DNA from 2 places in the [Clostridium] scindens ATCC 35704 genome. Region 2 is predicted to be linked to the other one. Evidence: riboswitches for the same ligand, from Rfam matches in the RefSeq annotation. Region 2 holds a riboswitch; the other holds the start of a gene.

Region 1 (8,115 bases), 350 kb from region 2:
GGGAATCGAGGCCGGCGGCACGATGAAAGGGATGGGGCTGCTTCCGTTGGAGACCATATTTACGAAGGAAAAGACCAGAACCCGGGTGGACGGAAGATTCCTGAAGGTGGAAGGCATTCTGGCAGGGTTGGAGGGCATAGCTTTGGAAGGATACGAGATCCACATGGGCGATACGAGATCAGGCCTGCCAGCCATGTGCGAGATCAAGGACTGCGCCGGAAAGCAGACAGCCAGCCAAAGGACGCGCCAAAGCATGGACGGAGTTTCCATGGGGAATGTATATGGAACCTATATCCATGGAATCTTTGACCGGGAAGACGTGGTGACAGCCGTTGTCCGCGCGCTGGCGGCAAGAAAAGGAATGATCCTTGATGATCTGAAGGCTGTGGATCTTAAGGACTTCAAAGAGAGACAGTATGATCTGCTTGCAGACGGCCTTCGGAGCCATCTGGATATGAAGAAAATATATGAGATATTGGAAGGGGGAATCTGACGGGATGAAGATCGAAATTGAAAACGTTCTTCCACAAGACATAGAGGCCAGAAGTTTTGCTATCATCACGAAAGAACTAGAGCAGGAAGGAATCTGCCTTCCGGCGGAGCAGGCGCCGGTCATAAAGCGATGCATTCATACCAGCGCGGATTTTGACTATGCAAGGAATCTGTTATTCTCAGAAGGCGTGATCGAAAAAGCCCTGCATGCGATTCGAAATGGAGCGTCCATTGTCACGGATACACAGATGGGCCGCTCCGGCATCAACAAAACACGCCTGGAAGGGTATGGCGGGAAGGTATATTGCTTTATGTCCGATGAAGACGTGGCGCTGGCAGCAAAAGAGAAAGGAACCACCAGGGCTGTGGCAAGCATGGAAAAGGCCTGTGCCTTAGAGGAGAGACTGATCTTTGCTATCGGGAATGCGCCTACGGCGCTGATCCGACTCTATGAACTGATTCGAGAAGGAAAGATTCGCCCGGAACTGGTAATTGCAGTTCCGGTGGGATTTGTGAACGTGGTGCAGTCGAAAGAACTGATCAGAAGCCTTGAAGATACGCCCTATATTGTAGCGAGGGGCAGAAAAGGCGGAAGCAATATTGCCGCCTGTATCTGCAATGCATTGATTTATATGCTGGACAGATCCTGACTCTGGCTCTGGCCTACGCAGGACAGGAGCATCTGCTTTAGAGCATTGGCGGCAATGCTTAAAGGCGCGCTTCTGTCTTCAATCAGGCAGATGTCACGCTGGGGGATCTGTTCGATTAAAGGGATCTTGACCACTTTCCCCTGGGAGATCGCATCTCTGGCCAGTTTCTCCGGAAGAAATCCGATTCCCAGATTATGCAGGATCATCGGCGGTATCTGATCGATAGTGGCAACCTCTGTGTCCGGAGACAGAATCAGGCCATGCTCCAGATAGAATTTGTAGTAGAATTCATAGGTGGTAGTGTGCCTGCCCAGGCATATGAGAGGATATCTGGCAATTTCTGCCAGATGTACCGGCTCTTTTGTCAGAAAATCATACTGCCGGTTGCCGACCAGGATATCCGAGGCCTTCATAAGTAACTGTGCCCTTAACGGGTCATGGATATCCGTGGGTGTGGATACCACGGCCAGATCCGCGGTCCCGGATTTGACGGCCTGTATCGCCTCTGGCGTGGAATGGTTGGAGATCCGCAGCCGTATGCCGGGATAGGTCTGGTGAAATTTGCTTAGGACAGGCAGAAGCAGTAAGTGGAGCGCGATCTCGCTGGCGCTTAGGGTCAGGATGCCATGTTCCAGGCTTCGGTCCTGAGCCAGTTCCATCTCGGCAGCCTGAAGGTGCTGGAAAGCGATGGAGACATGGTGGTACAGTTTCTGCCCTTCCAGGGTCAAGGTCACCCCGCGGTTGGAACGTATGAAGAGCTTGCAGCCAAGCTGGCTCTCCAGATTGCTCATAAAGCGGGAGATGTTGGGCTGGCTGCTCATCAGTATGGTGGCCGCTTTTGAGAAACTTTTGTATTTGGCCACATAGTAAAATATCCTGTAGTAATCATAGGTGATTTCCATAATACCTCCATTATGCATATATGATATATCAACTATTTCATATATGTATTATACAATTTCTGAATCTCATTATATACTACAAAAGGTATAAGGAAAAGAGGAGGTTATAAGGATGGTAAAAAAGACAGTAAAGTTTGTCACGCCAGGACAGATACTAAGCTTCTGCAAGGCGTGCCAGAAAATGAAGTCAGATATAGATGTAAAAGATGTTTCGGATAAGAGAGTCGTCATTAACGGAAAATCTTTAATGGGAATGATGACGATCCAGATGGGGATGCCGATGCATCTGGTGGTAAATGGGGAAGATGAAGGCCTGACGGACAGGTATTTCGGGCGTTTTGAATTGCATTGACATTAAATGGAAGATGGTGTACACTTTAAAACGGACGAAATAGAATAAGAACTTATTGTGGTCATATTGTGGTAACAGCAATATGAATGGACAAGGGAACCAGGTGCGAATCCTGGACGGTACCGCCGCTGTATGCGCCGAGCCTGTAATTCGTTGGCGAAAGCCAGTCATTGGGAAACCGAGAAGGCAGAATGCAGGCGCTGAGACTTCAAGCAAGTGTCGTAAGCGCGAGTCAGAAGACCTACAAGAAGAGGGATTGCTGATTGTTTCATGGAATGGATGGAGCAATTGGTTTTATTTGCATAGAAATACGGCTATGGCGATAAATGAAATAATTGCCATAGCCTTTTCATATGTAAAAATATAGATTCCAACGTGAGGAAAGAAATCCCTAATAAAAATACAAACTAGGAGGAATGAAACAACATGAAAAAATGGACAAAAGTCGAAAAGAGACTATGGCTCTTTTCCGTATTTGCCGCTGCTTTGTATGTCTGTGGCTTTGATTCGCAGGCTATGCACATTATGGAAGGGTATCTGCCGGCGGGACACTGCATCGCATGGGGGGCCGTCAGCATCCCGTTTCTGGCTGCAGGCGTGATCAGCATCCGCCATACCGTTCAGAAACAAAGAAAGGCACTCATTCTGCTTGCTATGTCAGGAGCGTTTATCTTTGTTATATCATCTCTTAAGATTCCCTCAGTAACGGGAAGCTGCAGCCATATGACAGGAACAGGGCTGGGGGCTATTCTGTTTGGACCGACGGCGGTCAGCGTGCTTGGCATTATTGTGCTGTTATTCCAGGCAATCCTGCTGGCGCACGGCGGACTGACTACTCTGGGCGCCAATACATTCAGCATGGCAATTGCGGGGCCGTTTTTAAGTTTTGGCATTTATGCAATTGGTAAGAAATTAAACTGGAACAGGAAGGCGACCATATTTTTAGCAGCATGTCTGGGAGATCTGCTGACCTATTGCGTGACGAGCATCCAGCTGGCAGTGGCATATCCAAGCGCCAGCGGAGGCGTGGCTTTAAGCGCAGTCAAATTCCTTGGGGTTTTTGCTCCCACGCAGCTGCCGCTTGCAATCTTGGAAGGAATTCTTACCGTATTGATCGTGATGGGTATGGAAAGTTTTGCTGCGCCGGAACTCCGTGCAATCGGTTTTATAGGAAAGGAGAACGCTGATGTCAGATAGCAGGAAATCAAACAAGAAACTTGTAACCATTCTAATTATCGTGAGCCTTTTACTGATCGTTGTTCCCTTTATCGCATTGAAGGGCGCCGAGTTTGGCGGAAGCGATGATGCCGGAAGCCAGATGGTCAATGAGGTGACGGGCAAGGAATACACGCCATGGTTCACCCCGATTCTTGAGAACTTTATCGGGGGAGAGATTCCAGGGGAGATCGAGAGCCTGATATTCTGCGTGCAGACGGGGATTGGAGTCGGCATTATCTCATATTGCTTTGGATATCTGGCAGCGCGTAAGAAATATATGAAACAGGAAGAATAAAGAATGATTTTTACGGGAATCCTGGCAGCCGGCGTAGTCTGGTGCCTGTTTTACAATTACATATCAAACGCGGCATTGCTGCTGTTAAGCATCTGCGCCGCAGGATTGTTTCTGTGGGCAGGGCATGTGAAAGAACAAAGGGTCGAGATTGACCTGCTGGCAGGAAGTTCCCGGCTGTCCGAGGTGCCGCCTCTTCTTAAGTTCCTGCTTGCTATTAGTCTTATGGCATGCAGTATCTGTGCCGGGAGACCGGTGATAGGAGTACAGATCGCGATTCTGCTCATGCTGATTAGCATCATAGCGGGAGGGGTACGCGTAAAGACATATCTCCATATGGTCGCTGTGCCCCTATCCTTTCTGATGATCAGCGGCCTTGCGCTTTTGTGGGAATATAATCCCGCAGATAAAGGGAATCTTAGCATTTCTATCGGCATCGGATATCTGTGCGTGACAAAGGCGGCGCAAGTTAGGACTATGCTTGTAATGGCCAGGGCATTGGGAGCGGTCAGCGCATTATATCTGCTGAGTCTGAGCACGCCGATGCCAGAGATTATAGGTGTGCTTAGAAAAATGCGATGTCCGGACGTGATGACGGAATTGATGTATCTGATCTACCGATATATCTTTGTGCTATTCAATATACATGATTCCATGAAGAACTCCGCAATGAGCAGGCTAGGGTATATTGATTATCCTACCGGCATCCGGACTACAGGGCGAATTTATTCAAACTTGCTGGCATACAGCTATCGCCAGGCCAGCCGTAATTTTGACGCTATGGAAAGCCGTTGCTTTGATGGAAGCATCCGATTTTTGGATCCGGAGAGAAAATGGCAGCCGGCATATGTCGCAGGCGCTATATTTCTTGCGGTCTTGGAATGGTTATTGTGCGTGATGGTCAGATAAGTCTGTGATGGGAGAGTAAGATGGTAGAGATATTACGGTTTGAACAGGTTGGATATAGTTATGACGGGGAAAGGGAAGCCTTAAAACAGGTGGATGTAACAATTCATCAGGGAGAGAAGGTTGCCCTGCTGGGGAATAACGGAGCAGGAAAAAGCACCTTTTTCTTATGCGCCAACGGGATTCTGAAGCCTCAGAAAGGCAAGGTCTATCTTGAAGGAAAAGAAATCCATTGGGATAAGCAGGAAATTACAGAACTACGCCAGAAAATCGGATTGGTGTTCCAGGAGGCGGACAGCCAGTTGATCGCAGGTACAGTTGAGTCAGAGGTCAGTTTTGGACCGATGAATCTGAAGATATCGGAAGATGATGTAAGAGAAAGGGTAGAAGATGCCCTTGGCAATATGGGGCTTAAGACGCTGCGCAAAAGGGCGCCTCATTATTTGTCCGGTGGAGAGAAGAAACGGGTTAGCATTGCAGATGTGCTGGCGATGCGTCCTCGGATGCTTCTGATGGACGAACCAGCATCTAGTCTTGACCCTTTTAATTGCGGAATGCTTAAAGAGAATCTTGATAAATTAAGCGGGCAAGGAATGGGACTTGTGATCGCTACCCATGACATCGATTTTGCCTGGGAATGGGCAGAAAGGATTCTGATTTTTCATGATGGCGTCATTGAAGCAGACGGCCAGCCAGAAGAGATTTTTGCGCGTAAAGAATTGCTGGAGAGATGCAGGCTGAAAAAGCCGCTATTATTCCAAGTGGGACAAATCTATGGCGTGAAGCCGATTCCCAGAACAATTGAAGAACTAAAGAGCGGTATGGAAAAAGAAAGAGTCGATTAGATGGCTCTTTTATATATTCAAGGCGCTGGAAAGATGCTGGATAAAAAGGCGGCGTATGGCAACATATTCTCCAAGTCCGGTTAGATGGCAGGCTACATCATAGCCGGCATCTTTACATATGCTGGCCCAGGAGTCTTTGGAATCCCCGGCCATATCATTGGTGGCATGATCCCCGGCCACGATCATAAGGGGCGCCAGATGGATTCTCCTTATGCCCTTGCCCGGCAGTCCACAAAGAATGTGTTCCAGGGAAGGGTAAGCTTCTACCGTTCCAACGTAGATCTGGGAGTATCCCTTCTGCTTAAACATATAGTCAAGCGCTGCATAAGCCATATTCGCATAGTGTTCGCTTCCATGGCCCATCAGGATCAGAACTTCATCATTTCCCAGAGACGGAAATGCCTCTATAATAATATGAACCAGTTCTTCCATATCTTGTGTAGAGGATAATAGCGGTACTCCGAAAGAAATAGAATCAAAGGAATCCCGGAACTTTAAGGCATCCGCTTTCATTATGTCATTTTCAATTCCATTGATCACATGGGTTGGCTGGATAAAGACATCTGTTATTCCATCCGCGGCCATCTGGCTTAGCGCTTCGTTTACCGTGGGTATTTTTTCCATTGTATTTTTTTGGATTTTAGATATAATCATCTTACTGGTCCAGGCTCGGTATACTTTGATGTCAGCAAAGGCTTTGCTTATGCTGTCTTCGATCGCTTCAATTGTGGCTGCCCTGGTCACAGGATGACTGGTTCCAAAACTGACCACGAGAATTCCCTTTTTTTGGTCCATGTATGTTCTCTCCTTTAAAAAACTACAATAACATCGGCGGAATAAGCTGGAATCCGCCCTTGATAATTTTTATCTTACAATAAAGGAGAGGGACTGTCAAACGGTTAATGCCGGAGTTTTTCCAATAATTGCGGCAATTGGGATATCTGCACATTCTCATAGATTCGTCCATCTATTTTTATGTTAGGGCCATGCATGCAGTTGTGCATGCAGTATTCGGTATTTAGAAGAAAAACGCCGTCTTTTGTCACTTGGCCTGGCTTGATCTTGAGGAGTTTTTGCAGTTTTTTCAAAAGGTCGGAACCACCTCTGGCCTTGCATCTGTCGGAGATGCAGACACGGATCTCATGGCGGAATGCCTGCGCATGCAGATGGGGCAGATTCTTGATGATGGCAGCCACATAGCCGCGGTTTACTCCTGTGAGCCGGGCCACCTCTTCCTGAACGTCTTTGGATACGTATCCGACAGTTTCCTGTATCCGCGTCAGCATGGCGATGATCAGTTCCGACTGGGAAAGAGAATGGTCTTCTTTATAATAATCGTAGAGTTCCTGTAATATAGCATTGTCCATAATAGGTATCGTCTCCGTTTAGTCTGTGATATTTGTGATGCAATTAGTATGCTGATTTTTTGCATAACCTATGCTATGATAGTAAAAGTGATTGAAAGAAAGGGATGCATATGAAAAAACCATTTTTTCCCATGTTTGTGGATTTGTCAGAGAAAAGAATCGTTATTGTAGGCGGAGGAAAGGTCGCCGCAAGGAGAGCGTGCACGCTGGCTGCGTTTGCATCGGATATATTGGTCGCCTCCCCGGAAGCAGAGGAGGAGATCCATCAGCTTGAGCGGGACAAAGTGTTGAAGTGGTACAGAGGTACCTATCATGAAAGCCTGCTGGATAAGGCGGATATCGTACTGGCGGCTACCGATGATGCGGCCCTTAATGAGGAGGTTGCCAGATGCTGCAGGAAAAGAGGGATTCTGGTTAATACGTCGCACAAGAAGGAACTGTGCGATTTTTACTTTCCCGCAGTCGCCATCCAAGGCAATGTTGTGGCCGGGATTACAGCCAGCGGCCAGGATCATGCCAAAGCTAGAAAGGCGGCCGGGCAGATCAGGCTGGCGTTAAAAGATTTAGAAAAAGAGGATATAAGTACAAATGAGTAGAAAGATCGTAGTAGGAAGCAGAGAGAGCCGGCTGGCAATTATCCAGACGGAAAAGGTTATGGAGCATATCAGGCGCAGCCATCCCAAGATAGAACTGGAAATGATGACGATGGAGACAACCGGCGACAAGCGTCTGGATGTGACCTTGGATCAGATCGGAGGAAAGGGCCTGTTTGTGAAGGAACTGGATAAGGCGCTGCTTGACGGACGGATAGATCTGGCAGTACATAGCTTGAAAGATATGCCGATGGATGAATCAAAGGTGATTCCAATCGTGCGATATTCCCCCAGAGAAGATGTGCGTGATGTGCTGGTGCTTCCAAAAGGCGTGGAAGAATGGGATGGACGCGGGATCATCGGCTGCTCCTCCTTCAGGAGAAGGATCCAGGCAAAGAGGCTGTTTAAAGAGGCTGAGTTCAGAAGCGTCAGAGGGAACGTGATCACCAGGCTTGAAAAACTCGACCGGGGAGAATATGACGCGCTGATTCTGGCAGC
Region 2 (8,115 bases):
CATCATCAGGCTGGAAGGGAAGGAATACGAAAGGCTCACTCCAAGGAAGGCGTCCGCGTCCGGGATCTCTACCGTTTATCAGGATCTGGCTCTTGGCAATACGATGGATGTGGCCGCAAACCTGTTTCTTGGAAATGAGAGGACCAGAGGCGGTTTCCTACAGAAGAAGGTTATGAATGAAGAGGCGAGGAGACTGCTTGAGGATCTGGATATCCATATCCCGGACGTGACGGTTCCGGTAGGCAATCTAAGCGGCGGGCAGCGCCAGGGCGTGGCAGTTGCGAGACTGGTCCACCGGGGCGGGAAGATCCTGATCTTCGACGAGCCTACGGCGGCAATGGGACTGAATGAATCGAACGCAGTGCTAAGGCTGATTAAGAAGCTTGCTGCCCAGGGGTATGCGGTGATTATCATCAGCCATAATCTTCCCCAGGTATTCCACATATCAGACCGGATATGCGTGATGCGCCAGGGGAAAGTCATTGGGGAATTAAGGACAGAAGATACGACGATGGATGAAGTGGTGGCTATGATCACAGGAGCATCCACGGCATCGTAGCGGGGGGAGCAAGCATCGTGAAGAAGAATCTGAAAAACTATTCATATACAGTCATACTAGTGATCGTGCTGGCCGTGCTGGTCGGCGTGCTGGCGGCAGCGTCGCCCTACTTCTTTTCATGGAAAAACTGTCGGAATATATTGAACCAGTCGGCCATATATCTGGTGCTGTCTGTCGGAATGACACTGGTTATCTGCGCGGGGCAGATCGACCTGTCCGTGGGCGCGGTCATCGGATTTTCCGGGATGAGCATGGGAATGCTGATCAAGGCCGGCCTCCCGGCCTCGGCGGCGATACTGCTGGGGCTTGCGATTGCCGCTTTTATCGGATTGGTGAATGGATGGATTGTGGCCTATGGGAGGATTAATTCCTTTATAGTGACCTTAAGTACGATGACCATAATAAGAGGCATTATATTGGTATTGACGAATTCAAAGTCAGTCTTTGGATTCGGGCCTGAATTCGGATTTATCGGAAGCGGAAAGGTCGGCCCTGTGAACATGCCGATCCTCATATCCATCATGATAGCGGTCATAGGAGCAATCCTATTACATAAGACCAGATTCGGCAACTACTGCCTGTTTATCGGTTCCAATGAGATTGCGCTGAACCGTTCCGGCGTCAATGTAAGGAAGTACAAGGTCATGGTATTTACCTTCTGCGGCCTGTGTGCCGGGATTGCGGGCATGATCGTGACAGCGAGGCTGAATTCGGCGGAGCCGCTGGCAGGACAGGGGTATGAGATGGATGCCATCGCCGCTACGATTCTTGGCGGAACCAGCATGCAGGGAGGAAAAGGCAGCATTATAGGCACGGTCATCGCCTGCTTTATACTGAATATTATGAAGAACGGCCTGACCTTGCTGTCCATATCCACGCATTACCAGGAAATCCTGACGGGCCTGATTCTGCTGATATCGGTTCTCATATCGGAAAGTAATCAAAGAAGGAAAAGCGAGGTATAGTTATGGGAAAGAAATTGTTGTCTCTGGGGGCAATTGCCATGGATATCGTAATCAACAGCCATGATCTTCCAAAGGACGATGGATTTGCCCTGATCAATCAGGAGCAGATGCTCCCGGGCGGGAGCGCTTCCAATGTATCCGTGTCAGCGGCGCACTTTGGCATGGAGTCTTATCAGACAGGCAAGATTGGCGATGATAATATCGGCGATGAATTTATCAGGACGCTGAAAGAAGACGGAGTGGACGCTGAACTTGTAGCAGTGAAAAAGGGTGGGACAACCCTTCACACCTATATATTGACTGCGCCGGGGGGCAAGCACTGTATTTTTGCGAATACCGGGGATACGGTCTGCACGCTGATACCGGAAGAACTGCCGGAAGAGATTATGGACTCCATGGATATTTTCTATAATGACATGTTTTCGCCAAAGGCAGCGCTCTGGCTGGCAAAGAAGGCTGTGGAACAGGGGAAGCCGGTTCTCTACAACATGCAGTGCGTTCCCTCGTTTATGGAAATGTGCGGCACATCCAGGGAAGATATCGAAGAAATGATGCGGCTGTGCACGGTATTTGTAAGCGGCAGGGACGGGTATTATGAAATTACCGGCGAGCAGGACTACCTTAAGGCCATGAAGAAGGTATGGGAAAAGTATCAGGTAAAAGAAGGCGTGATCTGCACGGCTGGCGATGAAGGAGCCGCGTGGTATGACGGAAAGGAATACAGGGTCCCGGCGCATAAGATTGATCCGGTGGATACGACAGGAGCCGGAGACTGCTTCCTTGGCGGCCTGCTGTATGCATATTTTCAGGAGGGCATGGAGAAGAAGGAAGCGCTTGAATTTGCAAATGCATCCGCAGCGATCAAATGCATGCAGGAGGGGTCCAGAAGCCGTGCGGATGTGGCAGCTGTGCTGGAGTTTAAGGAGTCTGGCAGCAGTACTCTTTAACGATATACTTATAAACAACATGACGAGGAGGAAAAGATCATGAAAAGGAAATTAGTCAGCCTGCTTCTTTGCGTGGCTATGGTGGCAACATTGGCGGCAGGATGCGGTTCTGGTTCCGGCGATTCAAAAGACAGCAGCAAGGAAGACTCAAAGAAGACGGAAGAGAAAAAGGATGAAGGAACAAAAGAAGTCTCAACAGACACAGTATTTGGCAAGGCGCTTGCGCAGGTAAATGAAGATCTTGCGCCGCTTCCTGAGAAAGACACAGGGAAGAAGCTTGCCGCAATCGAGAGCACGCTTACCAATTCTTTCTGGGTAACGATGCAGGAAGGGTATGAGGATACGGCAGAAGAGTATGGAGTGTCAATTGATGTGCAGGCTACAGATTCAGATACGGATACCACAGGCCAGCTCGACATTCTCAATAACATGCTTGTGAAAGACTATGAAGCGATCGCGGTATCCCCGCTTACAGAAGATTGCCTGATTTCAGGCATTGTTGCGGCAAACCAGAATGATGTAAAGATTATTACGACAGGAAATGAAGTGAATGAAGATTCCTTAAAAGAAGCAGGCGGCAAGATTGATGCGAAAATCACCGTAGACTTCTACAATCAGGGAGTTCTGGGCGCTCAGTATATCATTGATAAGACGGATGGCAAAGGCAAGGTTGCAGTAATCGCGGGAAACGAAGGCGCAACACAGTCTGATGCCCGCAGGGATGGTGCAAAAGAAACTTTTGAAGACGCCGGCATGGAAGTTGTAGCGGTCGAGCAGTGTGACTTTGATGCCCAGAAGGCATATGACGCGGCAGCCGCAATCATCGAGTCGAATCCAGACATCGTAGGAATTGCATGCGGCAATGACGATATGGCGCTTGGAGTTGTAAGGGCATTAGAAGAAAAAGATGTAAAAGACCAGGTGGCGGTAGTCGGAGTTGATTTTACAGAGGAGGCAAAAGCAGCAATCGAAGAGGGAACCTATGACGCTACCGTTGCAATGTCACCATATCTGATGGGGAAAGAGGCAGTCATCATCATGCTGAAGGCTTTAGAGGGACAGGATGTGTCCAAGGTAGGAGACAGCACGCCGATGGCAGTCGTAGATTCTACCAATGTGGATCAGATGTCAGACTGGCATTAGTTCAGAATTGCATGCCAAAAGAGTTAGGGCAGGATGGGGAGATGTCTCAAGGGACATTTCCCCTTTCATATGGGCAGATAACAGACAATGATGAGAAGGAGGAAGCAGACAGATGTATGACAGAATACTTGGCGGGCTGATCGGCGCAGGCGCAGGCGACGCCATGGGGGCCGCGACAGAGGCCAGGACGACGGAACAGATACTTGCGTATTTCGGGCATGAAGTCACGGACTTTGAGACTCCGCCTATGGATACCTTCGGCGCGGGGAACGTGCCGGGACAGCTTACAGATGATTTTAGTTCGGCGTATTTCGTAGCAAGGCATATTGCGGATAATCACGGAGAGGTGACAAAGGAAGTCGTACAGGAAGCGCTGATCGACTGGTCCGAGCATGCGGTATTTTTTGACCGATTCGCCGGGCCCACCACCAGGCTTGCCATACGCAGATACAAAGGAGAGAAGGTCGAGAAGTCAGGAGGCGTGGAACTGGTTACGAGGCAGGCTACCAATGGCGCGGCTATGAAGATATCGCCGATCGGCCTTCTGAATGCGGGAAACATCGAGCAGGCCATAGCAGACGCGGTGACTGTGACGATGGTGACCCATGACAACTATCTTGCGATATCCGGAGCATGTGCGGTTACAGCAGCGGTAAGCCGGGCAGTTATGCCGGATGTGGATGTATACAGCGTGCTTCAGGCCGGACTTTATGGAGCCAGGGAAGGCGAACGCATTGGCCGGGAAGTGGCCAGGGATGTGGCGGGGCCTTCCGTGGTCAAGCGGATGGAGATGGCCATTGATATCGGCCTGGGAAGAGGAACGCCTTGGGAGAAGATGGTGGAGATCGGTCATCGAATCGGCGCGGGACTTCATGTCTCTGAGGCGATTCCCAGCGCGTTCGGGCTGTTTGCAGCAAATGAAGGAGATGCGCTGGGCTCTATCGTAGGCGCAGTCAATGTCGGATATGATACGGATACCATCGCGACCATGTCCGGAGCGCTCTCCGGTGCTTTAAATGGCGCTGGCGCATTTCCGCCGCACTTCCTCCCAACGCTTCAGGAAGCAAATCATTTGGAAATAGAAAGGCTGGCAAAAGATCTGACTGCGATCGCGCAGGACAGGCTGCGGGCGCAGGAGAAAGGAGGTGCAAGGCATGAATAAGAAGGTGCTGGGCTGTCTGCTGGGGGCAGCGGTAGGCGATGCTATGGGAGCCGCTACGGAGACAAAATCCACCAGGCAGATAGAGAAGACATTTGGCGGGGCCGTGCGGGAATTCAAAACGCCTCCACAGGATACGCTGGCCAGAGGAAGAAGAGCAGGACAAGTCACGGATGCATTCAGCATTCCCTATATACTTACGAAACATTTGATAAAAGAAGGAGGAAAAGCCACCAGGGAGCTGGGAGAGCGTGCTTTGCTAGAGTGGGGCGAGACCGAATATTTTGGGCCATTTGCAGGCATGACTACCAGGAATGCAGTAAACCGCCTGAAAAAGGATGCAAGCATGAGCGCGTGGGCCTATGCGGGACATCTGGGAAATAAACTGTACAAAGGACATTATTACGCGCTTTCCTCCAATGGCGCGGCAAGCAAGGCTTATCCCGAAGGACTCATCAGCAATGGAAATATGGATCAGGCAATCGCAGATACGGTGGAGATCACGATGTCATCCCACGACGACCCTTACAGCATATCCGGGGCGTGCGCGGTTGCCGCGGCGGTCAGCGAGGCAATGCGCGATGACACGTCCGTATATCAGATTATAAAAGCAGCACATTATGGCAGTGTAAAAGGAGAAGAACTGGCAAGGTCAAGGGAGGATATCTGGGTATATCCCGGTCCGTCCGTTACGAAGAGAATTGAGATGGCGGTTGAAATCGCCCTTCACTGCGGCAGTACGAAAGATGTAGTAAAAGAATTGGCAGAGCGGATTGGGAGCGGCCCGGCCATCTCTGAGACGGTGCCTGCGGCATTGGGAATCCTGATAGCCAATCAGGGAGATACGATGGAGAGCATCTATGACGCTGTAAATATTGGCGATGAGACCAGCGCGATCGCCTGCATCGTCGGTGCAATTGCCGGAGCATGCAACGGCGCAGACAGCATACCGGAAGGATACCTTGGGATTATCGAGAAAGAAAACCATATGGATCTTACGGCTCAGGCAGAAGGGATTGAGGCTTTATGGTAGGCTATCTCGCGGAGTCCGCGCTTCTTACGCATGGCCTTAGAAGTATCACGGAGGATGAACTGATACGGATGTGGCCGCAGGACAGCACAAGTATTGCGTGGATGGAAGATGGCGGATTAAGAGTTGGAGGAATCGAAGATTTCTGCCGATTCAGGAAAAAGGCGCAGGACTTTGACCGGGTAAATTACCAGAATTATGAGTACTATGCATCCAATGGAAAGTCAGGCGCGCTTACCGCATCGGGAACGATGAAGGCGTGCGAAGGATTGGGAATCCCGCTGGCCGTCACCTGCGGCATGGGCGGCCTTATGGAGGGGCAGAGGCCAGAGGAATGCCATGATCTTAAGGCGCTGGCCAATAGCCCCGTATCCTTGCTTGCAGTATCGCCGAAGGATATGTTTGACCTGGGAGGGACCATAAAGGCCATGGAAGAAGCAGGGATCACAATCCTTGGATATCATTCGGACGTTTGCGACGGATATATGTTTGAGGGAGAAAGGGTCAAGATTAGCGGCCGCTGGAGGGAAGAGGCTCCGTCTAAGAACATTCTTTTCCTGAGAAGCATCAAAACGGAAGAACGGATTACAGACAAGGAAATCTTAAGTCAGGCATTCCAGTATGGACAAGAGCAGAAGATACAAGGGAGATCCTTTCATCCGGCGGTCAATGCCAAGATTGACGAACTGACAGAGGGGTATTCTTCCCGAATCCAGCTTCGGGCACTTATTGAAAACATAGCATGGGCAGAAGAACTTGCAAATTATAGATGATCTCTATAGACTCATCAGGATTATCAATTAGGATGACGATTTTTTCTATGATATCATAATAACAGTAACGTATATAGTGATGCGAAGGCATTGAAAAGGGAATCTGGTGCGAATCCAGGACAGCCCGCTCTACTGTGTGATGGACGATCGTCCCATAAGCCACCCGGTCAGCCGGGGAAGGCGGGACTTGAGGATGAGATCGAGTCAGGAGACCTGCTATATATAGAAGATTCTTTTCGGTGGGGAAAGGGCAGTATTTACGCTGCCTTTTCCCTGCCGTTTTTTATTACATAGGAGGGACGATATGGAGATACAGATTGTCACAGGCTTTCTGGGAGCCGGGAAAACGACGTTTCTAAATAGATATCTTCCACTGCTTTCCGGAAAGACGGTAGTGATAGAGAATGAATTTGGGGATATCGGGATTGACGGGGATCGAATACAGGAAGACATTCCAGTGCGTGAAATCTTTGCAGGATGTATCTGCTGCAGCCTGGCCATGGATTTCAGGAAGGGGATCAAGGAGATTGCCGAGAATTTCCATCCGGACAGAATTCTCATAGAGCCTTCCGGAGTAGGGCGGCTAACGGATATTGTCAAGGCCTGCCAGATGGCAAGGGAAAGAGAGAAAGTCAGCCTGCAGATTACAAAACTGATTGCAATCGTAGACATGGCTTCCTTTGAGGAATATATCGAAGGATTTGGAGCATTCTACCAAGATCAGATAGAGAGAGCAGGCCTTCTGCTATTAAGCCATGTGGAAGCAGAAAATAAGGCACAGAAGGAAATCATTATCGGACGCTTAAAGGAACTGAATCCGGACGCTATCTTATATGATGGGGACTGGAGGCAGCTGGAGAACGAAGAACTCTTAAAACTTCTGGAAGAGGCGCCTGATTATGATGAGGATGCCAGGAGGGATGCAGCATTTGCGGCACTTCCGGCAGACAAGGTATTTTCCAGCGTCTCCTTTATGGATCTGCCGCAAATGCGTATAGAGGATTTGGAGGCCATAATGAAGGCCTTGGAAAAAGAAGAGTATGGATATATCCTGAGAGCCAAAGGCTGGATAGAGACTATGGAAAAAGGCCTGGTTCATTTTGATTTTACACCGACGGTATCCAAATACAGGGAAGAAAAGAATCCGGCGGGAACTGGCGGCGAAGCGGTGGTGATCGGATGCGGCTTGAATCAGGCGGCGTTAGAAATGCTGTTTCGAAGAAAAAATATATAATTAAGGAGGAACGAGAAAATGGAGACGAAAGAGATATTGATGAAAAAAATGTCAGACTGTGTGTTTGAGATGGAAGATGAAGAGGTAGTGGATGTCGTAAAGGAGTATATCGCATGCGGCTATGATCCCCAGGAAGGGATGCTTGGTGGCCTGGTAGACGGGATGAAGAGGGCCAGCGAGCTGTATGAAGAAGGAGAATATTTTGTCCCGGAACTCATCGTTTGTTCTGATGCAATGTATGCGGGAATCGAAGAATTTCAAAAATATCTTCCGGAAGCCGCGAATACCAGCATCGGCAAGATCGC

The links. A riboswitch is a leader RNA that binds a small molecule or an ion and turns the genes downstream of it on or off. The one in region 2 is predicted to bind cobalamin.
Region 1: linked by a shared signal. The riboswitch ahead of HDCHBGLK_RS00535 (energy-coupling factor ABC transporter permease) and the one ahead of HDCHBGLK_RS02380 (CobW family GTP-binding protein) in region 2 are both predicted to bind cobalamin.

Annotation. Positions count from the first base shown of each region.
Region 1 is NZ_CP036170.1:111,626-119,740, reverse strand. Features, by position in the region: gene HDCHBGLK_RS00555 (cobyric acid synthase) at 1-493, shown strand, start outside; gene HDCHBGLK_RS00550 (precorrin-8X methylmutase) at 498-1,142, shown strand; gene HDCHBGLK_RS00545 (LysR family transcriptional regulator) at 1,121-2,044, opposite strand; gene HDCHBGLK_RS00540 (HPr family phosphocarrier protein) at 2,157-2,396, shown strand; cobalamin riboswitch at 2,440-2,659, shown strand; gene HDCHBGLK_RS00535 (energy-coupling factor ABC transporter permease) at 2,823-3,593, shown strand; gene HDCHBGLK_RS00530 (energy-coupling factor ABC transporter substrate-binding protein) at 3,583-3,909, shown strand; gene cbiQ (cobalt ECF transporter T component CbiQ) at 3,913-4,815, shown strand; gene HDCHBGLK_RS00520 (energy-coupling factor ABC transporter ATP-binding protein) at 4,836-5,657, shown strand; gene HDCHBGLK_RS00515 (sirohydrochlorin cobaltochelatase) at 5,667-6,452, opposite strand; gene HDCHBGLK_RS00510 (NADH-quinone oxidoreductase subunit NuoE family protein) at 6,557-7,024, opposite strand; gene HDCHBGLK_RS00505 (precorrin-2 dehydrogenase/sirohydrochlorin ferrochelatase family protein) at 7,135-7,620, shown strand; gene cobA (uroporphyrinogen-III C-methyltransferase) at 7,613-8,115, shown strand, end outside.
Region 2 is NZ_CP036170.1:465,588-473,702, reverse strand. Features, by position in the region: gene HDCHBGLK_RS02415 (ATP-binding cassette domain-containing protein) at 1-559, shown strand, start outside; gene HDCHBGLK_RS02410 (ABC transporter permease) at 577-1,524, shown strand; gene HDCHBGLK_RS02405 (carbohydrate kinase family protein) at 1,527-2,471, shown strand; gene HDCHBGLK_RS02400 (sugar ABC transporter substrate-binding protein) at 2,511-3,614, shown strand; gene HDCHBGLK_RS02395 (ADP-ribosylglycohydrolase family protein) at 3,727-4,776, shown strand; gene HDCHBGLK_RS02390 (ADP-ribosylglycohydrolase family protein) at 4,769-5,806, shown strand; gene HDCHBGLK_RS02385 (pseudouridine-5'-phosphate glycosidase) at 5,800-6,576, shown strand; cobalamin riboswitch at 6,634-6,811, shown strand; gene HDCHBGLK_RS02380 (CobW family GTP-binding protein) at 6,881-7,810, shown strand; gene HDCHBGLK_RS02375 (corrinoid protein) at 7,829-8,115, shown strand, end outside.